3 regions of the Telluria sp. ZB4P37 genome follow, and region 2 is predicted to be linked to each of the others. Evidence: predicted binding sites of a transcription regulator. Region 2 holds the regulator's gene; each other region holds the start of a gene.
The links. The regulator LexA, encoded in region 2, represses DNA repair genes until DNA is damaged. The targets are predictions, from matches to a motif close to ACTGTATNNNNATACAGT.
Positions count from the first base shown of each region.

Region 1: a site for LexA is predicted at 6,378-6,395, ahead of AC56K1_RS00575 (PA0069 family radical SAM protein). Genes of this name have one in related genera too.
Region 3: a site for LexA is predicted at 8,002-8,019, ahead of recA (recombinase RecA). Genes of this name have one in related genera too.

Region 1 is NZ_JCASID010000001.1:107,405-117,116, forward strand. Features, by position in the region: gene AC56K1_RS00545 (ATP-binding protein) at 1-421, opposite strand, end outside; gene AC56K1_RS00550 (hybrid sensor histidine kinase/response regulator) at 604-2,514, shown strand; gene AC56K1_RS00555 (esterase/lipase family protein) at 2,709-3,905, opposite strand; gene AC56K1_RS00560 (dienelactone hydrolase family protein) at 4,110-5,366, opposite strand; gene AC56K1_RS00565 (hypothetical protein) at 5,604-5,726, shown strand; gene AC56K1_RS00570 (tRNA-uridine aminocarboxypropyltransferase) at 5,723-6,352, shown strand; gene AC56K1_RS00575 (PA0069 family radical SAM protein) at 6,458-7,579, shown strand; gene AC56K1_RS00580 (YciI family protein) at 7,740-8,213, opposite strand; gene AC56K1_RS00585 (helix-turn-helix transcriptional regulator) at 8,363-9,292, opposite strand; gene AC56K1_RS00590 (cytochrome P450) at 9,380-9,712, shown strand, end outside.
Region 2 is NZ_JCASID010000006.1:145,432-155,143, reverse strand. Features, by position in the region: gene AC56K1_RS12645 (methyl-accepting chemotaxis protein) at 6-1,820, opposite strand; gene AC56K1_RS12640 (inorganic phosphate transporter) at 1,983-2,993, opposite strand; gene AC56K1_RS12635 (DUF47 domain-containing protein) at 3,019-3,645, opposite strand; gene AC56K1_RS12630 (replicative DNA helicase) at 3,734-5,119, opposite strand; gene rplI (50S ribosomal protein L9) at 5,238-5,690, opposite strand; gene rpsR (30S ribosomal protein S18) at 5,727-6,017, opposite strand; gene priB (primosomal replication protein N) at 6,049-6,339, opposite strand; gene rpsF (30S ribosomal protein S6) at 6,390-6,782, opposite strand; gene lexA (transcriptional repressor LexA) at 7,057-7,689, shown strand; gene AC56K1_RS12600 (tetratricopeptide repeat protein) at 7,848-8,567, opposite strand; gene AC56K1_RS12595 (cystathionine gamma-synthase family protein) at 8,668-9,712, opposite strand, start outside.
Region 3 is NZ_JCASID010000002.1:562,800-572,511, forward strand. Features, by position in the region: gene AC56K1_RS06910 (S9 family peptidase) at 73-2,124, shown strand; gene AC56K1_RS06915 (pilin) at 2,227-2,724, opposite strand; gene sucD (succinate--CoA ligase subunit alpha) at 3,067-3,948, opposite strand; gene sucC (ADP-forming succinate--CoA ligase subunit beta) at 3,964-5,133, opposite strand; gene AC56K1_RS06930 (DUF2889 domain-containing protein) at 5,201-5,776, opposite strand; gene recX (recombination regulator RecX) at 6,321-6,779, opposite strand; gene recA (recombinase RecA) at 6,804-7,895, opposite strand; gene AC56K1_RS06945 (response regulator) at 8,131-8,841, shown strand; gene AC56K1_RS06950 (sensor histidine kinase) at 8,838-9,712, shown strand, end outside.

The DNA of each region.
Region 1 (9,712 bases), on a different contig from region 2:
GGAAGTCGCCGATCACCGGATACAGGTGGCGGAAATCGGCTGCGCCCTCGCGCCCGACGTTTTCGAACTCGAGGATCACCAGGCCGTCCCAGGCATGCGCCAGCACGTCGAAGTGGACGCCATCGGCTGTATCGATCGTGCCGATATAGGACGGGCGCGAGGCCAGCCTGGCGGCGTCGAGTTCCGGCGCGAGGCGGGTCGCGGTGGCCTGGCCCACCACCTGCGCAAGGGGCTGGCCCGCGGCATCTTCAGCTGGCATCCCGGTCCAGCGCCCGAGGTTGGCGCTGGCTTGCAGCACCGCGAGGGAGGGGCCGGGCGACAAGGTCAGCATGAAGCCGTGCGGCTGGATGCTTCCGGGCGTGCGGATCGGCTCATTGGCGCAGGAGCTGAGGTCGAGGATGTCGGGGGAGGCCTGTGTCATATGCAAACGATAAAAGCGTGGGCGTTACAGTCCGGCATTGTAGCGTCAAATTCGGCAAATCAACCTTCAACATGGCCGATTGCCCGACATTTTCTTGCATAATCATGCTGTGCGTGCGGAGGATCTTGCTCAAGGGCGATATGATAGACATTTGTTGCAACAGACATGGAAGCGCCCGGTACATGAACACGTCCCATCCCGCCAAGCCCTCGCTCACCGACGAACAACGGTTCCAGTACCTGATCGCCGGCATCAGCGATTACGCGATCTACATGCTCGACCCCGCCGGCCACGTCAACAGCTGGAATGCAGGCGCCCAGCGCTTCAAGGGCTACAAGCCGCACGAGATCCTCAACGAGCACTTCTCGCGCTTCTACACCCCCGAAGATCGCGAGAGCGGCCTGCCGGCCCGCGCGCTGGCGCATGCCCTCCAGCACGGAAAGTACGAAGCCGAAGGCTGGCGCGTGCGCAAGGACGGCGCCCGCTTCTGGGCCCACGTGGTGATCGACCCGATCTACGACGAGCACCAGGACCTGCTGGGCTTTGCCAAGATCACGCGCGACGTCACCCAGCGCAAGCTGGCCGAGGACGCGCTGCGCGAGAGCGAGCAGCGCTTCCGCCTGCTGGTGCAGGGCGTCACCGACTACGCGATCTACATGCTCTCGCCGGAAGGCGTGGTCTCGAACTGGAACGTCGGGGCCGAGCGTATCAAGGGCTACAGCTACGACGAAGCCGTGGGCAGCCATTTCTCGCGCTTCTATGCGCCCGAAGACCGCGAAGCCGGCAAGCCGGTGCGCGCGCTGGCCACGGCGGCCCGGGACGGGCGCTACGAGGCCGAAGGCTGGCGCGTGCGCAAGGACGGCACCCGCTTCTGGGCCCACGTCATCATCGACGCGATCCATGGCGACGACGGCGAGCTGGTGGGTTTTGCCAAGATCACGCGCGACCTGACCGAGAAGAAGCTTGCCGCCGAAGCACTGGAGCAGGCCCAGCTCGCGCTGTTCCAGTCGCAAAAGATGGAATCGATCGGCCAGCTCACCGGCGGCATCGCGCACGACTTCAACAACCTGCTCTCGGTGCTCTCCAGCGGCCTGGAAGTGCTGGGCATGAGCCGCCAGGGCGGCGCCGACGCCAAGACGCTCGACAGCATGCGCCGCGCGATCGACCGCGGCGCCACCCTGACCCAGCAGCTGCTGGCCTTCGCCCGTCAACAGCCGCTGCAGCCGGAGACGCTCAGCATCAACCGCATCATCTCCGGTTTCGAATCGGTGCTGCGCCGCGCCGGGCATTCCGGCATGGAGTTCGAGCTGAACCTCGACCCGCAGGCTGGCAGCGCGGTGGTGGATGCCGCCCGCTTCGAGTCGGCGCTGCTCAACCTGGTCGTGAATGCACGCGACGCCATGCCCGAGGGCGGCCGGCTGACCCTGGACACGGCGCCGGTCAACTTGCGCGAAGGCGACGTCCTCGGCCTGGCGCCGGGCCCCTACGTCTGCATTTCGGTAACCGACACCGGCACCGGCATGTCGCCCGAAACCGTGCAGCGCGCCTTCGAGCCCTTCTACACGACCAAGGAAATGGGCAAGGGCACGGGCCTGGGGCTGTCGCAGGTGTACGGCTTCATCAAGCAGTCCGGCGGCGAGGTGGTCATCCAGAGCAGAGAAGGCGAGGGCACCTCGATCACGATCTACCTGCCGGCCGTCGCCACGCTCGAACGCGAACCGGCGGCGCACGACGACTCCGAAACCGTGCTGATCGTGGAGGACGAGCCCGATCTGCTGGACGCGGCCTCGGCGCTGTTCATGAGCATGGGCTACGAGGTGACGACCGCGGCCAACGGCCAGGAAGCGATGAACCTGCTGGCCAGCCGCGACGTCGACATCCTGTTCACCGACATCGTCATGCCGGGCGGCCCGAACGGCATCGAACTGGCCGAACACGCGCGCGAGAACTACCCGGGCGTCAAGGTGATGCTGGCCTCGGGCTATCCGCAACCGGCGCTCAAGCTGGACCAGCACAAGCTGGGGGATTTCACGTTCGTGAGCAAGCCTTATCGGTTGTCGGATCTGGCGCGCAGTTTGCGTAGTGTGCACTGAGGGGGGAGCTCATCGCGGGCACCCGCTTACCTTCACTTTATTGTTACCCTTTGATCCGTCATCCCGGCGCAGGCCGGGATCCAGTTCCGTCGCACCACGTTAGCGCTGCGCGGATGCGCCTAAGGCTATTCGCAAACCTTGGCCGGGCGACGGTCTTTAGGGTAACGGCTATACCGGCATTTGCGTCCGTCACGTCACAACCCAAAAATGATATCGCTCACCCGCTCATACAAGGTGTTCGCCGACGGCCCATTATTCGGCCAGTTGAGAATATCAAAGTGGTCATACCCCCTGTATTCCCCCAGATGATTCCACGTCCCCTTCACCGAGCGCCCGTCGTAGTCGCGCACCGGGTGCCCGAAGGGCGCGCGCATGCTCACCGTATTGACCACCCCATCGTTCGCAAACCATTCGCCGCCGACCTGCACCCGCCCCGGCGCCGCCTGGGTATAGCCGCCCAGGCCATGCTGGAAGCTTGATGGCACGATCCATTCGCCGGCCGTGCCCTTGAAAACGGGGATCATGTCCCGGCGCGCATACTGGTTCGAAACCGTTTGCACCGGCGCGACCGCGCGGTCGGTGCCGTTGCAGCACCAGCTGCCGGCTTCGGTCGCCACCGTGCCCACCGAGTAGTAATAGATATGGGGCGAAGTGCGCGCCCACAGGTTGAAGTCGCGCGCGCCGTCGGGCGAGAGTTCCCACTGCGCCCAGCGGTGCTGCAAGGCCGCCTGCAGCGGCGTGCGCAAGGCGGGGTTGGCGCTCAATACCGCGTCGGCATAGGTGGTGCCGTTGTGCGGGGCCGAGATCGTCGTCACGCTGCGCACCCAGCCGGTTTTCCCTCCCGCGTACAGCGTGTGGCCGCCTTCAATCTCGGGCGAGCCGTGTTCCAGCAGCTCGACCAGCGCGCGGATCGTGGTGCCGCCCTGGCTGTGGCCGATCAGGTGAATGGGGTGCTGGTCGTCCCAGGCCGGGTAGAGCGCGAGCGGATACCCCTGCGGGTTATTCTTCGGGTCGGCGGCCCAGCATTTGCCGCTTGGGGTCTGCTGCTGGCCGGGCGTGCCGTAGCGGCGCACGTGGGCTGGACCATAGTCGACACAGCCGCCCTTGATCTGCGCGTACAGGTCGGCCGCGCGGTCCCGGTTCGAGCTGATCGGCCCGACCACCGCCGCAAACACCGTGCGCGGACCGCGGTAGACCTGCATGTGCGAGGCGATGTCGCCATAGCCGCCCCAGTAATTGAAGCCGCTGTGCTCGAAGGTGTCGGGGCCGAAGCCGAGGAAGCCGTGCACCAGGATCACGGGATAGTTGTTGGCCGCGGCGGCCGGCGCGCAGGCTACCCCCGCGCCCAGCGCAGAGAGCGCGGCGAAACAGGCGTGAAGGAGGCGAACCATGAAATTCTCCGGAAATGGCGTCAGGGCCATTGTCGGATCTGGGGGAGGGGGGCGGTTTGCGCTTGATCGCAAACGCGGGCCATGCTGCCGTAGGGTGATCGGCTACACCGACCGTGCGTTCAACCTGGGTCAATCAACCACGGCGCGGATTAGTTTAGGTAATTTGAATGCGCGGACGGGAAGACCCGCCCGCCCTGCAACAGCTTAATTCGTCGCCTTGTTGCTGCCGATTGAGGTGCTCGGCGCCGAGCTGGCCGCGTCCAGCTTCCGCGCCGGCGTGACCGACGCCGTGACCGCCGCCTTTTCGGCCTGGTCCATGCGATCGCCATTCCACACCACGTAATCGTCGATCGAATACAGGCGGCAAGGATCGGTGCTCTTCGCGGTGCAGGTGGCCAGCGCGCGGCCGTCCGGGTCTTCGCCTTCCTCGGCCCAGGTCCAGGCTCCGCTCGACGACACGGCGAAGGCGCGCGGCGTCATCTTGCCCAGGTATTCCTGGTAGGCGCGGCGGCCGTTCCCGGACAGGAAGGGCACGGCATCGACGTCGTCGACCCTGGCGAAGTCGGTGCGCGCCGGGCTCGGGGGCGGCGGCACCTCGTGCAGCACCCTGGTCGGCATGCCGACCTGCTGCAGGAAGTGCATCGTGTCCGCCAGCCAGATCTTCCCGCCGTCGCGGCTGGCCAGCATGCCGTGCGCGTCGCGCTTGAAGGACGGGAACTCGACCAGGCGGCCACGCCCGCCGGCCGCCTCGAACGCGGCGTGCATGCGCTGCGCCAGCTCGGGGCCGAACAGGGAATCGTTCTGGCCATACATCCACAGGGTCGGCAAGGTGGCCTTCGAGCCGTAGTCGGCAAATGCCGACACCAGCGCCGAGCGCCATGCGCAGCGGTCGCTGTCGTCGCGCAGGCCGCCGGCGAAGTTGATCAGCCCGCGCACGCCCTGCAGCTCGCGGGTGCCGAGGGCGATCGTCGCCAGGCCCCCATACGACTGGCCGGCAACGACGATGCGGCCGGCGTCGACCCAGGGCTGCTGGCGCGCATAGGCGAGGGTGGCGGCGATGTCGTCGGCCTGGGCATGGCCATTGGCCGTCATGTTGCAGCCATGGTCGCGGTAACGGCCGGTGGAATTGGCGAAGCCCTGGCGCATTGGCACCATCACTGCATAGCCGCGTTTCACGAAGGCCGTGGCCATGTGATAGAAGCGGTCGCGCGGCTGCATGCTCGGACGGCCGGGATCCTTGCCGTGGTTGATGATGATGAGGGGGAAGGGGCCCGGGCCGTTCGGCTGGAACACCGTGGTCTCGAGCATCGCGCGATTCTGTGCGCCGGCCGGCACCTGGACGATGTGCTCGTTCATCCTGTGGTCGAGTTGCAACTCCTGCTGCACAGCGATACCGGGAAGCATGGCCAGAACGAGGAGCGCGGTGGCCGCGAAATTGCGAAGCGTGAGGCGTGGGTGCATGGTGACTCGGTCTCGACTGCGTACGAATGAACATGCGATCCGGAATAATTTCCGCAAGGCATAAGTTGATTCTAGGTACGCGTAGAGGCCAGAGCAATATCCGTTTAGCCAACTCTTGAGCTAAATTTTTGCGTCGTGCAAAGATGACCACGCCGGGAGGTGTCCGGCGTGGTGTTTCGTGAACGGTTATCATGCGAACCTGGCAAAAGGTGAGGCATCGCAGAGGGAAATGGTCAAGTGAGCAAGTACGCGCCGCGCGAATGGGCGCCCGACGAAAAGCCGATGCTCCCCGGCTCCCCGTCCACGCCCGCCGTGGACCTGTACCGCGCGCTGGGCGGCGGCTCGACACCCAAGCCATGAACGAACCCGTGTTGAGGCGCGCGCACTGCGCCACCTGCCTGCGCGCGCAATCGGCCTGCATCTGCCGCTGGATCACGCAGGTCGAGGCGCGGGCGGCGCTGCTGGTGCTGCAGCATCCGCTGGAAGTGGCCAATGCCAAGAACAGTGCACGCCTGCTGCACCTGAGTGTCGCGGGCAGCACGCTGGCGGTAGGCGAGGCCTTCGACCCGGCGGAACTCGACGCGCTGCTGCATGCTGGCGGGCGCGTGCCCGTGCTGCTGTACCCGCAGACCGCGCGCGACGCCAAGCTGCCGGAGCCGCCGCCCTTCGTCCCAGGCGATGCGGACCGGGTCCGGCTGGTGGTGCTGGATGCGACCTGGCGCAAGAGCCGCAAGATGCTCTACCTGAACCCGGCCTTGCAGCGTTTGCCGCGGCTGGCGCTGGTGGACGTGGCGCCGTCGAACTACCGCATCCGCAAGGCGCATGCGCCGCACCAGTTGTCGTCGCTGGAAGCGGCTGCCCTGGCGCTGGGGCAACTGGAAGGCGAAAGTGGAGCCTTCCAGACGCTGCTGGATGCCTTCGAGGGCTTCGTAGGGCAGCAGGCGGCGTATGCGGTGCATCCGCACCACAACACACGTCCTGCTTGAGTTCTGCGCGGCCCGGGCGTAAAATACTGTATAAATACACAGTATGGAGCCGACGTGCCCGACCGCGACCAACCGACTTGCCGCCAGCCCGTGGACGAGCAGCCGATGTTCGGCCCGCGTCCGCTCGCGGCGCGCAAGGGGCGGGGCGCCGTGTCGAACATGCAGGGCCGGTACGAGGTCAATGGCCGTGAAGAATTCGACGACGGCTGGGAGCGCGACGACGATGGTCCCACCGTCTTCCGCACCGTCGTCACCGAGGAACACGCCAAGACCATCTTGTCGCGCAATGCCTCGCCGGACATTCCGTTCAACGTCTCGCTTAACCCTTACCGGGGCTGCGAGCACGGCTGCATCTATTGCTTTGCGCGTCCGACGCACAGCTATCTCGGCCTGTCGCCCGGGCTTGATTTCGAAACCCGCCTGTTCGCCAAGGTCAATGCCGCCGAGTTGCTGCGGCGCGAGCTGGCCAAGCCGGGCTATGTACCCGAGCACATCGCCCTCGGCGTCAACACTGACGCCTACCAGCCCTGCGAGCGCGAGCTGCGCCTGACGCGCCAGGTGCTCGAGGTGCTCAGCGAATGCCAGCATCCGGTTGGCCTCATCACCAAGTCCGCCCTGATCGAGCGCGACATCGACCTGATCGCGCCCATGGCCGCGCGCGGCCAGGCCTGCGCCGCGATCACCCTGACCACGCTCGACCCGCAGATCGCACGCACGCTGGAGCCGCGCGCGGCCGCCCCGGCGCGGCGCCTGCGCGCCATCCGCACGCTCACCGATGCCGGCATCCCTGTCAGCGTCAGCGTGGCGCCGATCATCCCTTTCGTGACCGAGCCGGAAATCGAAAAGATCCTGGAGGCGGCGCGCGACGCCGGCGCGGTCGGCGCGCACTACGTGGTGCTGCGCCTGCCGAACGAGGTCAACCCGCTGTTCCAGGAATGGCTTCAAGCCCATTTCCCTGACCGGGCCCAGCGCGTGATGAACCGCGTGCGCGACCTGCGCGGCGGCAAGGATTACGACAGCGATTTCGGCAAGCGCATGCACGGCGAGGGCGTGTGGGCCGACCTGATCCGCCAGCGCTTTACCAAGGCGGTCGAGCGGCTGGGGATGGGGGAGTTCCGCGGACGTTTCGGCAGGCTCGATGGCTCGCAGTTCCGCAAGCCGCTGGTGGTGCCGGCGAGGCCGGGTAAGCAGGGCGGGAACGGGGCGGGGCAGCTGGATTTGTTCTAGACCTGTGACGTGCGGGCCGGGAGGGAAGCGGGGCAGGGATGCGGGGGTTGCCGCAGGCCAGTTAGCGGTATCGGCAGTCGGCTACCAGTATGGCGCAACTTGTTGTTGGTAGCCGGTAGCCGACGACCGGCCCCCTTGCGGCAAGGGGGCCGGCCAGCCCTTATTTTTTCTTCTGGATCTTGTTGTGAACGTCGTTCACCGCCATCAGCGCGGCCGAGCCGTAGAACTGGTGGTATTCCGCCACCATCTCGCCGCTCACGATGACCGGGTCGGCGTCCACATAGCTCTTGGCCTGTGCGATGTCGGAGGTTGCCAGGATGAAGATGCCGCGGCGGCCTTCCTTGCCGTCCAGCGGTCCGGCCACGGCCAGCTTCTTCTCGGCCGCCAGCTTGTTGATGTTCGCAAGGTGGCCCTCGAACATTTTCGCGCGCTCGGCCTTGTCCGTGACCTTGTTCGGGCCGGTCTTCAGGATCACGAGCACATAGCTGCGCATGCCCTGGTCATTGCCGCCGAGCGATTTGGCCAGCTCGGCGTCGTACTGCGCCGCTGGCTCGGCGGGCTTGGTCTGCGCCGCAACCGGCTGCATTGCCGCCAGCAGGAATCCACACAACACCATCAGCATCTTCTTCGACATTCCCTGTTCTCCGGTTATGGCGCGTGGCCTGCACGCACGTGTTGTCAAGACAGGCTGCAGCGCAACCCGCCGCATGCACGATTCTAGCGGACTTCCCTGCACCTGCCGTTCAACTATCCGGCCACAAGGCCGCTACCGACCCGTCGCGTTCACACCCACAGCCGGTAGATCCAGAACGATTCATCCTCGATGAAACGGTCGGCGAACTCGGTCGGCGAAAAGCCGCAGATTTCGCGGGTAACGCGGCTGAAATGGGCCTGGTCGGAAAAGCCTTCGTCCAGCGCCAGCGTCGCCCATTCGAAAGGCTGGCCGCTTTCATAGCGCTCGCGGGCGGCGAAGAAGGCGCCTTCAGTGCGCGTCAGCGCTCGCCACTGGCGCAGCGAGCGCCCGCTAAAGGACTTGATGCGGCGCTCGACCTGGCGCGTGCTACAGGTGTTGCGCCACTCGTGGGCTTGCCAGGCCAAGCGCTCGACCCAGTGCCGGCCCATCTGGCGCAGCGACGGCCGGCTGGAGCTGCGCCCCTGCACGCTGCGCCAGCGCTGGCCGAGATGTGCTTCCAGAACGCCCATCGCTGCGGCATCATCCGTGGCGCCGAGCAGGGCATCGAAGAAGGGCTGCCAGTGTGCCTCCACGGCATTCATCGCCGGCACGAACCGGTCCTGCACAGCGGCCAGGTCGAGTCCGAACAGCGCCTGCGCGACGTCCGGCAGGAAGCAGGCCATGTAGCCGCGGCCACTGGTCGGCGTCCAGGTGGTCAGCGGGCGCGATTGGCTGCCCGAGAACATGACGCGCGCGCCAAATCGTTGCCAGCCGTGCTGAGGGTCGACCAGGCCGGCATCGAGGCCGGGAAACCACGAGAGCGTCACCAGTGGCGAAGCGGGGAAATGCGACAGTCGCTGGGCATCGGTTAATTCGAGACGCGTTGTGTCGCGGCTGACCAGCACCAGCATGGCGCCCTGCAGCGCGGGCGGTGCGAGGTAGAGCCGGTCGTGCGGGAGGCGACCCTCCTTGCATAGGCGCGGCGCGCGCGCCAGCGGGTCGGGGCAGGCAAGGAGGTGGGTGTCGCAGTCGGGGACCATGGCCTGCAAGTATAGGCAGGCTTGTCAAGCCTGTCGATGTCGTTTGCGTTCAAGACGCGCCGGGCGAAGCGGTGAAAAATGGATGCCATGAATACGCCAACTCCTGCCCGATGTCCTTTCCATGCAGGCGGCCTGCCGCCTGCGCACATCCAGCACCCCGCCGGCACCTGGCCGCCCGGCCCGACATCCGGCTTGAGCGGCTGGAGCCTGCTGGCCCGCATGGCACGCGACCTGCCGTCTGCCCTTGCCGGATGGCGCCAGGAGTATGGCGACCTGGTGCACCTGCGCATGTGGCCGGAGCACCAGCTTGTCGTAGCCGATCCGCAGCTGGTGCGCGAGCTGCTGGTGACGCACCACGACGCCTTGATTCGCTGGGAACGCGGCATCGGCATCTTCGCCTACCTGCAGGGCAACAGCGTC
Region 2 (9,712 bases):
CCGTATCAGCTGTTGACGGAGAAGGTGGCCACCGACGACTGCAGGTCGCCGGCCGCGTACTGGAGCTGACGCACCGCTTCGCTGGTCGCCTTCAGGGACTCGACCGTCTGCTGCGTCGCGTCGCTCAGCTGGAGCATGGTTTCCGAAATCTGCGAGGCACCCACCGCCTGCGACTGCATTCCTTCGAGCACCAGGTCGAACTGCGGCGCGAGCTTTTGCACCTGGTCCATCACCGAGGACAGCTGTTCGGCCACCTGGCGCACCTCGCCCACGCTGCGACGGATCTCTTCGGAAAACTTGTCCATGCCCATGACGCTGGCCGACACGGCCGACTGCATTTCCTTGACCATCTGTTCGATGTCCCAGGTCGATACCGAGGTCTGGTCGGCCAGGCGGCGGATTTCGGTGGCTACCACCGAGAAGCCGCGCCCGGCGTCGCCCGCCTTCTCGGCCTCGATCGCGGCATTGAGCGACAGGATATTGGTCTGGTCGGCCACCTTGGTAATCGTGACCAGCACACTGTTGATGTTGCCCGCCTTTTCCGACAGCGCCGCCAGCTTGGCGTTGATCGAGTCGGTCGCGCTGACCATGTGCTGCATGGTGGCGTCCATGCGCTTGAGGTTGCCCTGGGCTTCGGCCGTGGCGCTGGTAGTGAAATCGGCCACCGCGGTAGCCTGCTCCATGGTGCGCAGCAGCTGGGTGGTGTTGGCCGAGATTTCCCTGGTCGTCGACAGGATCTCGACACTGGTCTGGGCCTGTTCGATGCCGGTTGCTTCCTGCTGTTTCGACGAGGCCGCGATCTCGGTGGCCGAGGTGGTAACCTGGATGCCGGCCTTCTGCACGTTGTTGAGGTGGCTGCGCAGGTTGTCGAACATGGTGGACAAGCCCTGGCCGAGCTGGCCGATGGCGTCCTTCCCATGGATGCCGATCCGGCCGCTCAGGTCGCCAGCGGCGGCCTTCGAGACCACGGCCAGCAGCGCGTCGACCTTGTCGCGCAGGTCGGTAGTGGCTGCCTGCTCCTTGGCCTGGCTGTCCTGGATCGCCTGCGCCATGCGATTGAATTCGCGGGTCACCTTGCCCAGCTCGTCATTCGAATCGATGCGGGCTCGGGCCGACTGGTCGCCCGCGGCGATGCGCCCGAGCGTCTGGTTCAGGCTGTTGAGCGGCGCCAGCAGGGCCCGGATCAGCAGCCATGCGATCAGCACCGCCAGTGCGATGGTCGCCGCGCCGCCCACCGTGAGCAGTAGCGTCATGTCTTCCTGGAGCGCCGCCGAGTGCTGCGAGCGCAGGGTCATCAGGCGATTTTCCTCGGCCGCGATATCGTTGATCTGTTTGCGGATCGCCGCCACGGTGCGCGCGCCAGCGAGCACGGCTGCGTTGGTGTCGGCCGCATTGGCAGTCCCGGGGGCGGCATCCCGCGCCCGGCGCAAGGCAATTTGCGGCAGCACCGCCTGGGCCATCCATTCGTCGAGCGTCGGCCCAAGCTGCTTGAGACGGCCGTGCTGGAGTGGATTGTCAGCCGTTAGCCGAGTGGCCGTGGCCAGGTGGTCCTTTGCCTCGGCAAACTCGGCGTTCAGGGGCGCGATCAGCCCCTCGTTGCCGGTCAGGAGGAAGCCGCGTATGGCGCTCTGGACCTGCAGCACGGAAGTGGCGATATGGTCGGACTGGACCAGCACCTCCAGCGCGTGGCGGTCCCATTTGTTGGCATCGGCGAGCTTTTGCGAGTTGTTATACGCCAGCGCCAGCAGGAACAGCATGATCGAGACAATGGCTCCCAGGCCAAGTATCAGTTTGTTCTTGATGCTCAAATCGTTCAACATGGGGACTCCGGCACAATCGGACTGTGACTGTAGCATTCCAGGGCCCTGCACGGGTAAAAATAGTGCCCAAAGCCAATGGTCTCGCCAGGACGTCGACGCGCGGCGCAGAAAAAAACCCGGCAATCGCCGGGTTGTGTGGAGCGACCCTGCTACAGGCGTCACTTACATGATCTTGGTGCCGATCCACCACGCCACCGCCGCCATGAAAGCCGATGCCGGGATGGTGACGACCCAGGCCATCACGATATTGCCCGCCACGCCCCAGCGCACGGCCGAGGCCTTCTGCGAGGCGCCCACGCCCACGATGGCGCCGGTGATGGTGTGGGTGGTCGAGACCGGGATACCGAAGAAGCTCGCCATCAGCAGCGTTATCGCGCCGCCGGTTTCGGCGCAGAAGCCGCCGACCGGCTTGAGCTTGGTGATCTTCTGGCCCATGGTCTTGACGATGCGCCAGCCGCCGAACAGCGTGCCGAAGGCGATCGCCGCATAGCAGGAGATGATCACCCAGATCGGCGGCAGGGGCGCATCGGGGCTGGTCACGCCGGCGGCGATCAGGAGCATCCAGATGATGCCCATGGTCTTCTGTGCGTCATTGCCGCCGTGGCCCAGCGAATAGCCGGCCGCCGACACCAGCTGCAGGCGGCGGAACCAGACGTCGACCTTGCGCGGCGTGGATTTCACGAAGATCCAGGACACGATCAGCATGATGGTGGCCCCCAGCACGAAGCCGAGCAGCGGAGCCACGACGATGAAGGCGACGGTCTTGAGCAGACCGCCGGCGATCAGCGCGCCGGTGCCGGATTTGGCCACCGCGGCGCCCACCAGGCCGCCGATCAGCGCATGCGAGGACGAGGACGGGATGCCGTAGTACCAGGTGATCACGTTCCAGGTGATCGCTCCGACCAGGGCGCCGAAGATGACGTAATGGTCGACGATGTGCGGGTCGATCGTGCCCTTGCCGATGGTCTGCGCCACCTTCATGCTGACCACGAAGATCGCGATGAAGTTGAAGAAGGCCGCCATCGCCACCGCGGCCTGCGGCTTCAGTACCCCGGTCGACACCACGGTGGCGATCGAATTCGCCGAATCGTGAAAGCCGTTCATGAAGTCGAACACCAGTGCGAGCAGCACCAGCATGCCCAGCACCCAGATGCTGATGTTAATAGTTTCCATAATTGTTGTTGTTCTTGGCGGCGGGTTACGCGTTCTCGACGATGATGCCTTCGATGATGTTGGCGACATCCTCGCAACGGTCGGTGACGGTCTCCAGGATCTCGTAGATGGCCTTCATCTTGATCAGGTTGCGCACATCCGGCTCGTCGCGGAACAGCTTGGACATGGCGGCGCGCATCACGTGGTCGGCGTCGGATTCGAAGCGGTCGATCTCTTCGCAGATGGCGACGATCTTCTGGGCATTGCCCATGTCGTGCAGCAGGCCGACGGCTTCCTGCACCTTCAGGCAGCACGACAGGCACAGCTCGGCCAGGCGCTTGGCTTCCGGGGTCACCGCGTGCAGGTCGTACAGCGACACGGTCTGGGCGCCGTCTTCCATCATGTCGAGGATGTCGTCCATGCGGGTGATCAGCTTGTGGATGTCATCGCGGTCGATCGGCGTGATGAAGGTCTTGTGCAGCAGGTCGACGCAGGCGTAGGTGATCTTGTCGGCCTGTTTTTCGATGCTTTCCACGGCGTGGGTGCGGATTTCCAGGTCGTCGAAGTTGGTCATCAGGCCAACCATCTCCTGCGCACCCTTCACGCACAATGCGGCGTGCTGGTTGAACAGGTCAAAAAACTTCCCCTCCTGGGGCATCAGGCGTCCAAACATGTAGTTCTCCGTTGTAAAACTTTGGGGGTCTGCGAGGGTCCGCGGCAGGCCTGCCTCGATGGCATCCCGGCCGTGGCGCAATATCGGCTTAATCGCCTTGGTAGACGGCGAGGTTGCCGCTGTAGTTGCCAAACTTGGTGTATTGGCCGATCCAGGTCAGGCGGATCGCCCCGATCGGACCATTACGCTGCTTGCCGATGATGATCTCGGCGGTGCCTTTATCGGGCGAGTCCGGGTTATAGACTTCGTCGCGATACAGGAAAATGATCACGTCCGCATCCTGCTCGATTGCGCCCGATTCGCGCAAGTCGGACATGACGGGGCGCTTGTTCGGGCGCTGCTCCAGCGAGCGGTTCAGCTGCGACAGCGCGATGACCGGGCAATGCAGTTCCTTGGCCAGGCCCTTGAGCGAACGCGAGATCTCGGAGATCTCGGCGGTGCGGTTGTCGCCCGGCTGGCTACCCTGCATCAGCTGCAGGTAGTCGACGATGATAAGGCCGAGCTTGCCGCACTGGCGGGCCAGGCGGCGCGCGCGTGCGCGCATCTCGATCGGGTTCAGCGCCGGCGTCTCGTCGATGTAGAGCTGGGCATCGTTCATCTTCTGGATGGCGTGCGTCAGGCGCGGCCAGTCCTCGTCGTTCAGGCGGCCGGTACGCAGGCGGTGCTGGTCCAGCTGGCCGACCGAACCGAGCATACGCATGGCCAGCTGGGTGCCGCCCATCTCCATCGAGAAAACGGCCACCGGCAGGCCCGCCTCGATCGCGACGTTCTCGCCGATATTGATCGAGAACGCGGTCTTGCCCATCGACGGACGGCCGGCCACGATCACCAGGTCGCCCGGCTGCAGGCCGGAGGTCATGCGGTCGAGGTCGATGAAGCCGGTCGGCACGCCGGTGATCTCGCCCTGGTTCTCGCGCGAGTACAGCTCGTCGATGCGCTCGACCACTTGCGTGAGCAGCGGCTGGATCGGGTTCCAGCCCTGCTGGCCGCGCGCGCCGGTCTCGGCGATCGCGAAGATCTTCGATTCGGCTTCGTCCAGCATCTGCTTGACTTCCTTGCCTTGCGGGTTGAAGGCATTGCCCGAGATCTCGTCTGCCACCGTAATGAGTTTGCGCAGGATGCCGCGGTCGCGCACGATCTCGGCATAGCGGCGGATGTTGGCCGCCGACGGCGTGTTCTGCGCCATCGCGTTCAGGTATTGCAAGCCGCCCACATCGTCGGCCTTGCCCAGCGAGACCATGGCCTCGTAGACCGTGATCACGTCGGCCGGCTTGCCGCCATTGATCAGGCGGACCATCTGTTCGAAGATGATGCGGTGGTCGTAGCGGTAGAAGTCGTCCGCGTGCATGAAGTCGGCAATACGGTCCCATGCCGCGTTATCGCGCAGGAGGCCGCCGATGACGGACTGCTCTGCCTCGATGGAATGCGGGGGGATGCGCAGCGAGTCGACTTGCGGATCGGATGGGGAATTCATGGCGGGCATTATACCTTTTCCGGTCACACGGCTGAAATAATTGGGTAGATTCTGGCAATAAAAAAAGCCGGGCGAACCCGGCTTTTTTATTTATGCAACAAGTGCTTTACGCTAGAACTTAAGCAGCTTCGCCGACGACGGCGATGGTGATTTCCGACACGACATCGGTGTGCAGGGCGACTGCAACCGGGAATTCACCGGTGGTCTTCAGCGGGCCGGTCGGCAGGCGAACCTGCGACTTCTCGACCGCAAAGCCTTGCTTGCTCAGGGCTTCGGCGATGTCGAAGTTGGTGACCGAACCGAACAGGCGGCCGTCGACGCCGGCTTTCTGGCCGATGGTGACGGTCATGCCGCTCAGCTTGTCGCCCTGCGCCTGGGCAGCCGACAGCTTTTCAGCTGCTACTTTTTCCAGTTCTGCGCGCTTGACTTCGAACTCGGCCACGGCGGCCTGGGTAGCACGGCGTGCCATCTTTTGCGGGATCAGGAAGTTACGTGCGTAACCGTCCTTGACCTTGACCACGTCGCCCAGGTTGCCGACGTTAACAACTTTTTCCAAAAGGATAACTTGCATATTTTTCTCCAGAAATTCTGATCTGTACGCCGCGGATTAACCGTGGTGCAGGTCGGTGTACGGCAGCAGCGCGAGGTAGCGTGCGCGCTTGATCGCGGTGTCGACCTGGCGCTGGTAGTGCGCCTTGGTGCCGGTCAGGCGTGCCGGCATGATCTTGCCGTTTTCCTGGACGAAGTCCTTCAGGGTGTCGACGTCTTTGTAGTCGACCTGTTCCACGTTTGCAGCGGTGAAGCGGCAGAACTTCTTACGCTTGAACAGCGGGTTTTGCTGTTTGCGCTTCTCTTTGAGTTTCGCTTTGTTTTTGTCGAACTTTTTACCGAATGCCATTTTAGGCTCCTGTATCTAAATGAATGCCGCTTCAGGCGGCACTGAAATCAATGATGTGAAACACCAAGGCTTTACTGTTGCGATTCTTCCGTGCCAGGAATCCGGTGAACTGGTAGGCCGCGCCGAGTTCGGCGCTGGCAAACCTGCCTGAAATCTCGCCCGCGGCCAGCGCGGTGACTTCAAACTCGACCAGCCTCGCTACCCTTGCCTCTTCCTGCTGCGAACTGTGCATCAGGATGGCGCCCACGATGGGGACACCGGCCGGGGTGTAACGCAACACGTCACGCTCGGCGATGGTCGCCACGAGCCGCAGTTCGTTCACGCTACTGATTCACTCGTGTTCGGGATTCCCTGGAAAAACCGGATCAACAATTAGGCTGCTGCGGCCGGGGCGGCAGCTGGTGCTGCGGCTTCAGCGCGGTGGCTCTTGGCTGCGTCTTCGCGCTGGACCGACTTCATCATCGGCGACGGTGCGGTTTCAGCCTTCTTCATCTTGACGGTCAGGTGACGCAGGACGGCATCGTTGAACTTGAATGCGGTTTCCAGCTCGACCAGGGTCTCGTTGTCGCACTCGATGTTCAGGCAGATGTAGTGGGCTTTCGGCAGCTTCTGGATCTGGTAAGCCATCTGGCGACGGCCCCAATCTTCGACGCGATGGATGTTACCGCCGCGGCTCGACACCGTGGCTTTGTAACGCTCGATCATCGCCGGGACTTGCTCGCTTTGGTCCGGGTGGACGATAAAAACGATTTCATAATGACGCATGCATTACTCCTTAAGGACGTTTAAACAAATGCCCACCTCGGCGTCAAGACGAGTGTGGGAAGGGAAAGCCGGACATTATAGCCTGAGATTGGCCGAGTTGGAAAGCCGGGCGTTGTTCGCGGCGCTGATGGGCCTGCAAGGACGCGCGGTTTTTGCCACGCCCGTGACCGCGCTGCACAATTTTTTTACACTTTTCCCGTGTTTTCCCTTGCGCAGACAGGAATACTGTACAAAAATACAGTCTACTCACACAACGGATTGCTTTAACACACCCATGCTCAAGCTCACTGCAAGGCAAGAACAGATCCTGAACCTGATCAGGGAAGCGATCGAGAACACCGGTTTCCCCCCGACCCGCGCCGAAATCGCGGCCGAACTTGGCTTCAAGTCGGCCAACGCCGCCGAAGAACACCTGCAGGCCCTGGCGCGCAAGGGCGCGATCGAGATTTCGCCCGGCACCTCGCGCGGCATCCGCCTGATCGGCGCTTCCGTCGAACAGGTCCCCCTGGTGCCTGCCGCCCTGATGATGGCCCTGCCGCTGGTCGGCCGCGTCGCCGCCGGTTCGCCGATCCTGGCCCAGGAACACGTCGAAGCCACCTATAACGTCGACGCCGCGATGTTCTCGGCCAGGCCCGACTTCCTGCTGAAGGTCAAGGGCTGGTCGATGCGCGATGCCGGCATCTGCGACGGCGACTTCCTGGCGGTCAAGAAGATCGACAGCGCCAAGAACGGCCAGATCGTCGTGGCCAGGCTGGGCGACGAAGTCACGGTCAAGCGCTACCGCAAGACGGGCAGCGTGGTCGAACTGCTGCCGGAAAACCCGGACTTCAAGGTCATTCAAGTCACCCCCGAGGACGAGTTTGCGCTCGAGGGGCTGGCGGTGGGGTTGATGCGTAGTTGGCATTAATCCAGCTAACACTGCAATACCAGAACTTGGATCCCCGCCTGCGCGGGGATGACGGTTTTTAGGGGAATGGTACAAACATCGCAGTTAATACCGTTACTCTTAAGACCGTCGTTTCCGCGAAGGCGGGACCCCAATTTTTGCGAATAGCCGCGCTCCCGTCACTTCAGCTTCTTCGCATCCGAAGAACTCTTCACCATCGCATTGTGCTCGGACACATAGGCCTCGGTCGCCTTACGCCATGCCGCGAAATCGGCCAGCACCATCTGTGAGCTCACCTTCGCCTCCTCGGTCAGGTTCGACTGCAGCTGCGTCAGGTAGGCGGTCGACTTCTCCGTCTCTTCTTTAGTCATCAGCTTGGCGATATCCGCGGGGATGCGCTTGGTCAGCGGCGTTGCCGCGTTCAGGTTGGTGACGAATTTGTTGTAGCAATCCTGCCAGCTCGTCACGGCCGCCCCGATGCGGTCGATGTCGGCGTTAATCTTCGACATGGCCGGGATACGCGGGGCGGTGCAGCGGAATTCGCCCGACTTCAGGTCTTCGCCGTCATAGCCCTTGACCCAGTAATCGATCTCCTTGCGGCGCTTGACGCGCTGGTCCATCACATCGAGCGAGGCGGCGGCCACTTTGTTGCCCTTGGCGGCCGATTTCTTGAAGAGCGCTTCGGCCCTGGCCTCGTCGACCTGACCTGCTTCGCCATACCAGTACATCTGGCCCAGCGCCTGCTGCGCCTCGGCGTTGCCGCCATTGGCGAGCTTCGTGTACAGCTTCATGGCCTGGGCGTAGTCCTTCTTCGCGAACAGGGCGTGGGCATCTTCCAGCTCGCCGGCAAAGGCGCTACCGCAGAACAAGAGGGAGAGGCAGAACAGCGTGGTCTTCATGGGCGCTTACGGATGAGGAATCGAATCCCCATCATAGCGGCATCGTCCGTGCTACTCAACCTTTGGCACAAGAACGGCAGCCCGAAGGCTGCTGTCGTCCTTACGCGTCAAGGGCCTGGCGGAAGTCGGCGAGCAGGTCGTCGGTGTCCTCGATGCCCACCGAGACCCGAATCAAGGACTCGGCAATGCCCATGCTGGCACGCCGCTCCGCCCCCATCTCGAAGAAGATCGTATGCGCCACCGGGATCACCAGGGTGCGGGTATCGCCCAGGTTGCTGGCCGGGATGCCGAGCTTCAGGCGGTTCAGGTAGTCGAAGGGGTCGATCGCGTCGACCAGTTCGAAACTGAGCAGCGAACCGGCAGCGCGGAACAGCTCCGAGCTGATGCCATGCTGAGGGTGCGAGGCCAGGCCGGGGTAGTGCACCGCGGCGACTCGCTCATCGGCCTCCAAGAGCCGGGCCAGCGCCAGCGCATTGCTGCTGGTGCGGTCCATGCGCAGGCCCAAGGTCTCGGCGCCGACAGCGATATGGTGGGCCGCCTCGGGACCCAGCGCCGCGCCGAAGTCGCGCAGGGCTTTCGCGCGCAGCTGGGCCAGGCCTTGCGCCTGGCTCGGCTGCTTGCGGAAGTTCGGCGCGATGTGCGGGTAGCCGCTCCAGTCGAACAAACCGGTATCGGTCAGCGCCCCGCCCAGCGCATTGCCATGACCGCCGATCGACTTGGTCAGCGAATTGACCACCAGCCCCGCGCCGACCGCCTTCGGGCGGAACAGGTAGGGCGTGGTCATGGTGTTGTCGACCACATAGAGGATGCCGCGCTCGCGGCACAGCTGGCCGATGCGGGCCAGGTCGGCCACTTGCGTGCGCGGATTGGCGATGGTCTCGACGAACACCATGCGCGTTGCAGGCGTCAGCGCCGCTTCCACGTTCGCCACATCGGTCGCGTCAACAAAAGCGACATCCACGCCCTGCCCCGCCACCGTCTGCCACAGGCTGTTGGTATTCCCGAACAAAAAGGACGAGGACACGATCTGGTCGCCCGAGCGCAGCAGCGCCTGGAACAGCGCGCCGATGGCGCCCATGCCGGTGGCAAAGCACAGTGTGCCGACACCGTCTTCCATTTTCGTGATCTTGTCCTCGAGCGCGCTG
Region 3 (9,712 bases), on a different contig from region 2:
GTGCTGACATGACAACGAGGATGGAGCATGAAATTTCGTTTGCCGAGTTTGCTGCCGAAAGTGCTGCAACTAATGCCGATCGCGGCGGCTACCCTGGCCGCCACCACCGCAATGGCCGCGCCGCGCGGCTTTACCGTGGAAGACCTGGTGAACATGGAACGGGTGGGCAGCCCGGCCGTGTCACCTGACGCGAGCCGCGTCGTCTATACCGTGCGCAGCACGGACATGGGCAAGAACCGCGGCCACACCGAACTCTGGATGGTCGACCTGCGCGCCGCCAATCCGGCGCCGCAACGCCTGACCAGCCACGCCTCCAGCAGCACCGATCCGGAATGGGCGGCCTCCGGCGACGCGGTCTACTTCCTGTCGGCCCGCTCGGGCTCTTCGCAGGTGTGGCGCCTGCCGGTCGACGGCGGCAAAGCGCGTGGTAAGCCGGCCAAGGTCACCGACCTGCCGCTCGACGTCGACAGCTTCCGTGTTTCGCCCACCGGCGAACGCATCGCAATGAGCATGTCGGTGTTCCGCGACTGCCTTGAGCTCGCCTGCACCAAGAAGCGTGCCGATGCCAAGGCGAAGGACAAGGCCAGCGGCAAGCTGTACAACCGCCTGTTCGTGCGCCACTGGGATACCTGGGCCGACCACCGCAACGCCGTGCTGTTCTCGGCGCCGCTGGACGCAGGCGGCAAGGTGGTTAGCATGCCGGTCAGCCTGTCCGGTACGCTCGACGGAGACGTGCCGTCGAAACCTTTCGGCGACCGCGAGGAATTCCGCTTCAGCCCGGACGGCAAGACCATCGTGTTCTCGGTGCGCCTGGCCGGCAAGACAGAAGCCTGGTCGACCAATTTCGACCTGTACACCGTGCCCGCCGCCGGCGGCGCGGCGCCGCGCAACCTCACGGCCGACAATCCGGCATGGGACGCCAAGGGCGTGTATTCGCCGGACGGCCGCACCCTCGCCTATCTCTCCATGGCGCGTCCCGGCTTCGAGGCCGATCGCTTCCAGGTGATGCTGATGGACGTGGCCACCGGCTCGACGCGTAAACTCGCGGCCGACTGGGACCGTTCGGTCGGCAGCATCCAGTGGCGTGCCGACGGCAAGGCTTTGATTGTCGACGCCGAAGACATCGGCCAGCACCGCCTGTATTCGATCGACGTGGACAGTGGCAAGGTCGCTGCACTGACCGACAAGGGCGCGGTCGGCGCCTTCGACGTGCGCGGCGATACGGTCGCCTATACCCAGGCCAACCTGGCCTCCGGCGCGCAGCTGTTTTCGATGAAGCTGGGAAGCCCCCCAAACCAGCTGACCACCCTGAACACCGAACGCCTGAAGGACGTGCGCTGGGGCCAGTACGAGCAGTTCAGCTTCAAGGGCGCCAACGGCGATACCGTCTACGGACACGTGATGAAACCGTGGAACGCGGAAGCCGGCAAGAAGTATCCGGTCGCCTTCCTGGTGCACGGCGGCCCGCAGGGCAGTTTCGGCAATGGCTGGAGCTACCGCTGGAACCCGCAGGTGTATGCGGGCGCGGGTTATGCCACCGTGTTCATCGACTTCCACGGCTCGACCGGCTATGGCCAGAAGTTCACCGATTCGATCAGCGGCGACTGGGGCGGCAAACCGCTCGAAGACCTGCAAAAAGGCCTGGACGCGGCGGTCAAGCAGTTCCCATGGCTGGACCGCGGCCGCAGCTGCGCACTGGGCGCATCCTACGGCGGCTACATGATGAACTGGATCGCGGGGAACTGGAACGACGGCTTCCGCTGCCTGGTCAACCACGACGGCGTGTTCGACAATCGCGGGATGGCCTATTCGACCGAGGAACAGTGGTTCACCGACTGGGAAAACGGCGGCGCCTATTTCGCAGTGCCGCAGAACCACGAACGCTTCAATCCTGTCCATCACGTGAACAAGTGGAAGACGCCGATGCTGGTGATCCAGGGCGACCTGGATTTCCGCATCCCGACCGCGCAGGCCCTGTCGACGTTTACCGCGCTGCAGCGCAAGGGTATCGACAGCCAGCTGCTGGTGTTCCCGGACGAGAACCACTGGGTGCTCAAGCCGGCGAACTCGCTGCAATGGCATCACACGGTAATCAACTGGCTGGACAAGCACCTGAAGCAGTAAGCAAGGCGCCCGCTTCCCGTAAGCGGATGGGTTAACGAAAAGAGACCGCCGCGGCGGTCTCTTTTTCTGACCGCTTCCGCGGTCATTCACGATGGCTTGCGATTATGGCGCTGGGGCTGGAGCATCAGCAGCAGGGATGTCGCAACCAGCAGGCTTGTAGCCTTCGGTCTCGGCGAAACCGGTGGTGACGCAGGTGTAGACACCGGCTGCGCTACGGCTCAGGGCGATGGTCGGCGCAGTATCGGCATCAGCAGCCAGGCGGCCTGGGTTGGCGATGGTGCAGGTCAGGGCAGCGCCACCTTCGGCGGTCGGCACCGCTGCGGCGATGGTGGTGCAATTGCCGGTGGTTGCCGACAGGCCCGCTTTTGCCAGGAAGGTCTCAGGCGAATCAGCGCTGCTTTCAACGACAGCCATTTCGTAGCCGGTCTTGCCTGCCGAGATATCGGCGTAGGCAGCGGTTGCCTTCGACTTGGCGATGTAATCCTGGTACGCAGGGATGGCCACGGCAGCCAGGATACCGATGATGGCGACGACGATCATCAGTTCGATCAGGGTGAAGCCGCCTTGGGCTTTTTTGGCTTGCATTTGCTTGAAGTTCATTTTGTATCTCCAGGTGGTGTGTCAGGTGAATTTGGGTTACTGCTCAGTGCCACGCTTTCATATATGCAAGCGGTGTGCCAGCCCCAAAAATGTCGATTTTATGAAAAAAGAGATAACAAAACGGCCTGTCAACGCAAGTTTTGGCTTGATCGGTGACAAAAATTGTCAGGTGATGCCAGCAATTTTTGTCACTTGAACAGTTTACGTAACGCAATTTGTCATGCATAGACCACATTCGCCATGCCAGCTCCCGGCACGCGTGCCGGCTGGCGAAAACCGCGGGCGAAAAAAAAAGCGGTGAGCTTGCGCTCCCCGCTTTCTGCAACCGTGAGGTCGTCAGTATTACAGCATGGCCTTCAGCAGGCGTGCCATTTCCGACGGGTTCTTGGTGGCCTTGATGCCGCACTCTTCCATGATGTCCAGCTTGGCTTGCGCGGTATCGGCGCCGCCCGAGATCAGCGCGCCGGCGTGGCCCATGCGCTTGCCCGGAGGAGCGGTGACACCAGCGATGAAGCAGACCACTGGCTTCTTCATGTTGTCCTTGATCCAGTAGGCAGCATTGCCTTCGTCCGGACCGCCGATTTCGCCGATCATGATGACCGCGTCGGTATCAGGATCGTCGTTGAACATGCGCATCACGTCGATGTGCTTCAGGCCGTTGATCGGGTCGCCGCCGATGCCGACTGCCGACGACTGGCCCAGGCCCAGTGCGGTCAGCTGGCCGACTGCTTCATAGGTCAGGGTACCCGAACGCGACACGACGCCGATACGGCCCTTCTTGTGGATATGGCCCGGCATGATGCCGATCTTGATCTCGTCCGGGGTGATCAGGCCTGGGCAGTTCGGGCCCAGCAGCAGGGTCTTCGAGCCGGCTTTGGCCATGCGGTCCTTCAGGGCCATCATGTCGCGGACTGGAATGCCTTCGGTGATGCAGATTGCCAGGTCCAGGTCGGCTTCGACGGCTTCCCAGATCGCAGCGGCTGCGCCTGCCGGCGGCACGTAGATGACCGACACGGTGGCGCCGGTAGCGGCTTTGGCTTCCGACACGTTGGCGTAGATCGGGATGCCTTCGAAATCTTCGCCGGCTTTCTTCGGGTTCACGCCTGCGACGAAGGCAGCTTTGCCGTTCGCGTAGTCGCGGCACATACGGGTATGGAACTGACCGGTCTTGCCGGTGATACCCTGGGTGATGACTTTAGTATCTTTGTTGATCAGGATCGACATTTGTTTATTCCTTAATTAGGCTTGACCAGCTGCAGCGGCGACGACGGCCTTGGCTGCATCTTCCATCGTATCGGCAGCGATGATCGGCAGGCCGGAGTCGGCCAGCATCTTCTTGCCCAGGTCTTCGTTGGTGCCCTTCATGCGGACGACCAGCGGCACCTGCAGCGACACAGCCTTCGATGCGGTGATCACGCCTTCGGCGATCACGTCGCAGCGCATGATGCCGCCGAAAATGTTGACCAGGATGGCTTTCAGGCCAGGGTTCTTCAGCATGATCTTGAATGCTTCGGTGACTTTCTCAGCCGTCGCACCGCCGCCCACGTCCAGGAAGTTGGCCGGCTCGCCGCCGAACAGCTTGATGGTGTCCATGGTGGCCATGGCCAGGCCGGCGCCATTCACGAGGCAGCCGATGTTGCCGTCGAGCGAGATGTAGGCGAGGTCGAACTTCGATGCTTCGACTTCGGCTGGATCTTCTTCGTCCAGGTCGCGGTAGGCGACGATTTCCGGCTGGCGGTACAGCGCGTTCGAGTCGAAGTTGAACTTCGCGTCGAGGGCGATGACCTTGCCCGAACCGGTCAGGATCAGCGGGTTGATTTCGGCCAGCGACGAATCGGTTTCCCAGTAGGCTTTGTACAGGCCCTTCAGTTGCACGCGGGCGTCGGCCAGCGATTCGGCAGGCACGCCGATCTTGGTCGAGATCTCGTCGGCTTCAGCATCGGTCAGGCCGACGGCCGGGTCGATCGCGATCGAGTGGATCTTTTCCGGGTTGCTGTGCGCGACTTCTTCGATGTCCATGCCGCCTTCCGACGAGGCCATCAGCACGACGCGCTGCGAAATGCGGTCGGTGACCATCGAGACGTACAGTTCCTTCTTGATGTCGGCGCCTTCTTCGACCAGCAGGCGACGCACTTTCTGGCCTTCAGGGCCGGTTTGATGCGTGATGAGCTGCATGCCCATGATCTGTTCTGCGTATTCCTTGACCTGCTCCAGCGACTTGGCAACCTTGACGCCGCCGCCCTTGCCGCGACCGCCAGCATGGATCTGCGCCTTGACGACCCAGACCGGACCGCCCAGTTCTTCAGCGGCCTTGACCGCCTCTTCGACCGACATGCACGGAATGCCGCGCGGAACGGTCACTCCGAACTTTCGGAGGATCTCTTTGCCTTGATACTCATGGATTTTCATGCTGGCTTCCCTTCGTCTATTACTGATTTAGAAATACGGTTGAAATACAAATGACAAACATCGAATGCTAACCCGCGACGGCTTTGATCGACCAGCGGGGATAATAGGTGGCCACGGCGGGTCCGTCGCTGCGCAGCGCATGGCAACGATCGAGCTCGAAAGGCCGTTCGGCCGAGTGCATACTGCCATTCGCGTCGGCGCCGCCGCGGGTGTCGAACACGTCGTCGGCAAAGGCTTGCAGCGCTGCGGTAGGCAGCACCTGGGCCAATTCGGTCAGGTGGGTGCAACCGAGCACGCCCGAAAGGCGGTCTTTCAGGTGCAACCGGAAATGGTTCATCAGCGACAGGCCGACCAGCTTTTTGTAGGCTGGGACGATCGTCTCACAGAAACCGGGATACGGAACGGCATCGGACGCGGCTTCGGCATCCACGATGGTCAGGTTGCGGTCGATGGTGACGCGCAGTTTGAGGTCGTGCACAGGCAGGCCGCCGGGGCGGGTGCCGGAAGCAAGCTGGATGTCACGGGTTTTGACGTCGCGGATGCTGGCGTCCAGATCCCACAGGCCATCATCGCGCGCATAGGCTTCGACAGTGATGGCGCGCGTATGCCGGAGCGAGCGCGATACGGGAAGAGACAGGGGCATAAAAACCAATGCCGCTTGCGCGGCCGTTAGTGGTGCAGCCAGTGTGCGTTATGCACGTTGCCGTAGCTTCTACGACAACAACCGCTCATGCGGCGCTGCTTAAACCACAAAAGTTTATCACAGGGCGTTGTAGGTTGCACTGCAACAGAGCCGTTTTCAGGGCTTGGCAGGCATATTCGGCGGGGTTTCTTGCAGAGTGGGCAATGTTGCAGTGGCTCGGACGCTGTGTGCTGATGGGCTCGGTAGTAGAACGGGTGTTACCTATGTCCCTGGACAACTGTTACCTATGTCCCTGTGCCATACAGACTTGCCCACGCTACGATACGCGGGCGCGCAACGGGTGGCGAGTGCGTTCATGGTTGCGCGTGCGTTCAAAGTCGCGGGTGCGCGCAGAGTCCCGAGTACGCACGGAGTCACGCCCGCGGAACATGCGGTGGAATTGGGAGACGAAATGCAAAACCAGCGCGCCAGGGAAGGCCCCGCTCAAAGATGCTATTAGATGATGTTGCTATAAACAGGCTGCCAGGACGGAAACCCGTCTTCGTCAGAACTCGTCGTCTTCCGGCCCGCCCTGCATCGCAATCCGCGCGGCGCGCTGCGAAAAGCCGCGCTGCAGCAGGAAGCGCATCTGCTTGGCACGCTCGGCCGCGTCAAGCGCGACGGTGCCGAACTTGCGCTGCCAGACTTCGGTCGCGCGCGCCGTTTCGGTGTCGGTCAGGCCGGCCTTGAGTTCGGCCAGGGTCTCGCCATTGACGCCATGGCTTTTCAGCTCGGCCATGACGCGGCTGTTGCCGAAACGTGCCGCGCGCCTGTTGATGAGCGATTCGGCGAAGCGTTCTTGCGACAGCCAGTTATTCTTTTCAAGGAAATCCAGGAGGGCTTCCACGTCATCGCCCTCCTCGGCATAACGGGCCAGTTTGCGCCCCAACTCGAGCCGGCTGTGCTCGCGCATCGACAGATAGCGAAGCGCGCGCCCTTTAAGGCTGAGCTGGGGTGCTGGCATGGACTAGCGACCGGCTGCCGGCGATTACTCGCCGACCGCCTGCAGCTTCACCTTGCCGGCTTCTTCAGCGGCAGCGACAGCAGCAGTGACCGGCGGCAGTTCACGCACGCCCAAGGCCGTACGGACCTTGTTCTCGATCTCGCGGGCCAGCGCAGGACGATCGCGCAGGAACTGGCGGGCGTTATCCTTGCCCTGTCCGATGCGTTCGCCGTTATAGCTGTACCAAGAGCCCGACTTCTCGACGATCTTGTTGTCGGCGCCGAGGTCCAGGATTTCGCCTTCGCGCGACGTGCCTTCTCCATAAAGGATGTCGAAGTGCGCTTCTTTGAACGGAGGTGCGATCTTGTTCTTGACGACCTTGACCTTGGTTTCGTTACCGATCACCTCGTCACCCGACTTGATCGAACCGGTACGGCGGATGTCCAGGCGCACGGAGGCGTAGAACTTCAGCGCGTTACCGCCGGTCGTGGTTTCCGGACTGCCGAACATCACGCCGATCTTCATACGGATCTGGTTAATGAAGATCACCAGGGTATTGGTACGGTTGATCGAGCCGGTGAGCTTGCGCAGCGCCTGCGACATCAGTCGTGCCTGCAGGCCCGGGAGCGAGTCGCCCATGTCGCCTTCGATCTCGGCGCGCGGGGTCAGTGCCGCCACCGAGTCGATGACCACGAGGTCGACCGAACCCGAACGCACCAGTGCGTCGGTGATTTCGAGAGCCTGTTCGCCGGTATCCGGCTGCGAGATCAGCAGGTCGGACAGGTTAATGCCCAGCTTTTGCGCATAGCCGACGTCGAGCGCGTGCTCGGCATCGATAAAGGCGCAGGTGCCGCCCAGTTTTTGCATTTGCGCGATGGTCTGCAGCGTCAGGGTGGTTTTACCCGACGATTCAGGACCGTAGATCTCGACGATACGGCCGCGCGGCAGGCCACCGACGCCCAGCGCGATGTCCAGGCCCAGCGAGCCGGTGGAAACAGTCTGCACCTCCTCGACCGGCGTATTGGCATCCATACGCATGACCGAACCCTTGCCGAACTGCTTTTCAATTTGCGCCAGGGCGGCGGCCAGCGCCTTGCCCTTTTCAACGGCGTTTACTGCGGTTTTTTTGTCGTCCATGGTGTACTTTCAGCTGTGGAGTAGGCAAGGTAGGGTCACTACCGCGCAAATCAAGGTCACTACTGTATAAAATTCCAGTGGTTCTCAAACGTGAATTCAAGTCACTACTGTATATAAATCCAGTAGTTTATGCAAGCGAAAAAAACCTCCATGTTGTTAAGAGGAGGCTCGCATTGTTGCGATAAATCAAACACAATAGGACCTGCCGAAAGTCCAACGTTTACCAGGTGCCCCCATGCGAATTCTGCTCGCCGAAGATGATAGCGTACTTGCCGACGGACTCACGCGCTCGCTGCGCCAGTCCGGCTATGCCATCGACTGCGTCAAGAACGGCGAGGACGCCGACACCGCGCTGTCCACCCAGGAATTCGACCTCCTCATCCTCGACCTCGGCCTGCCCAAGCTGTCCGGCCTGGAGGTGCTGCGCCGCCTGCGCGCGCGCTCTTCGCTGCTGCCGGTGCTGATCCTCACCGCCGCCGATTCGGTCGAGCAGCGCGTCGAGGGCCTCGACCTCGGCGCCGACGACTACATGGCCAAGCCGTTCGCCCTGTCGGAGCTCGAGGCGCGGGTGCGCGCCCTCACCCGCCGCGGCGCCGGCGGCGGCCCAGCCGTGGTGCGCCATGGCCCGCTGGTGTACGACCAGGTCGGCCGCAGCGCCTACATCAACGAGCAGATGCTCGACCTGTCGGCGCGCGAGCTCGGCCTGCTCGAGGTGCTGCTGGCGCGCACCGGGCGCCTGGTCTCCAAGGAGCAGCTGGTCGACCACCTGTGCGAATGGGGCGAGGAAGTGTCGAACAACGCCATCGAGGTCTACGTGCACCGCCTGCGCAAGAAGATCGAGGTCGGCGGCGTGCGCATCGCCACCGTGCGCGGCCTGGGCTACTGCCTCGAGAAGTTCTCCGACACCCCGCGCGCCCTCGCCGACAGCAAATCCGCCGACAAGTGAGCGAACGCCACACCGGGTTCGACGCCGCGCCCGGTCCCTGGGCGGCCGAGCCGCTTTATATTCCGCCGAATCCCGAACCGGACGAGAATATCCGGCATTCGCTGTTCGGCGAGATCCTCGACTGGATGCTGGCCCCGCTGCTGCTGCTGTGGCCGATGAGCATCGCGATCACCTACCTGGTGGCCAAGTCGATCGCCAACCAACCCTTCGACGATGCGCTGGAAGACCGGGTCACCGTGCTGTCGCAGCAGATCCGCACCGTGGCCGGCCGGCCGACCGTGCAACTGCCGGGCAGCGCGCGCGACGTGCTGCGCGCCGACGACGTCGACAGCGTCTACTTCCAGATCAGCGGGCCGGACGGCCTGCACATTGACGGCGATCGCGACCTGCCGCGTCCGCGCGCCAGTGTGCCGGGCGCCGCCGCCGATGGCGGCCGCAGCGACACCGTGAGCTTCCGTAACGACAGCATCCATGGCACGCCGGTGCGCGTGGCCTATTCCTATGTGCACCTCGACCCGCTGCGCAGCGAGGACGCCGGGCGCGCCGCGGCGCCGGACCAGGCCCTGGTGCAGGTGGCGGAAACCCTCGACAAGCGCGCTCACCTGGCCAACGAGATCATCAAGGGCGTGATCCTGCCGCAGTTCATCATCCTGCCGGTGATCCTGGCCCTGGTCTGGTTTGCCCTGTCGCGCGGCCTCACGCCGCTGGCCGAGCTGCAGGAGCGCATCCGCGCCCGTCCCCCCGACGATTTGTCGCCGATCGATCCGCGCCAGGTGCCCGAAGAAATCTCGCCGCTGGTCGGCTCCTTCAACGACATGCTCGAGCGCCTGGCCCAGACCGTCGAGATGCAGAAGCGCTTCATCGCCGACGC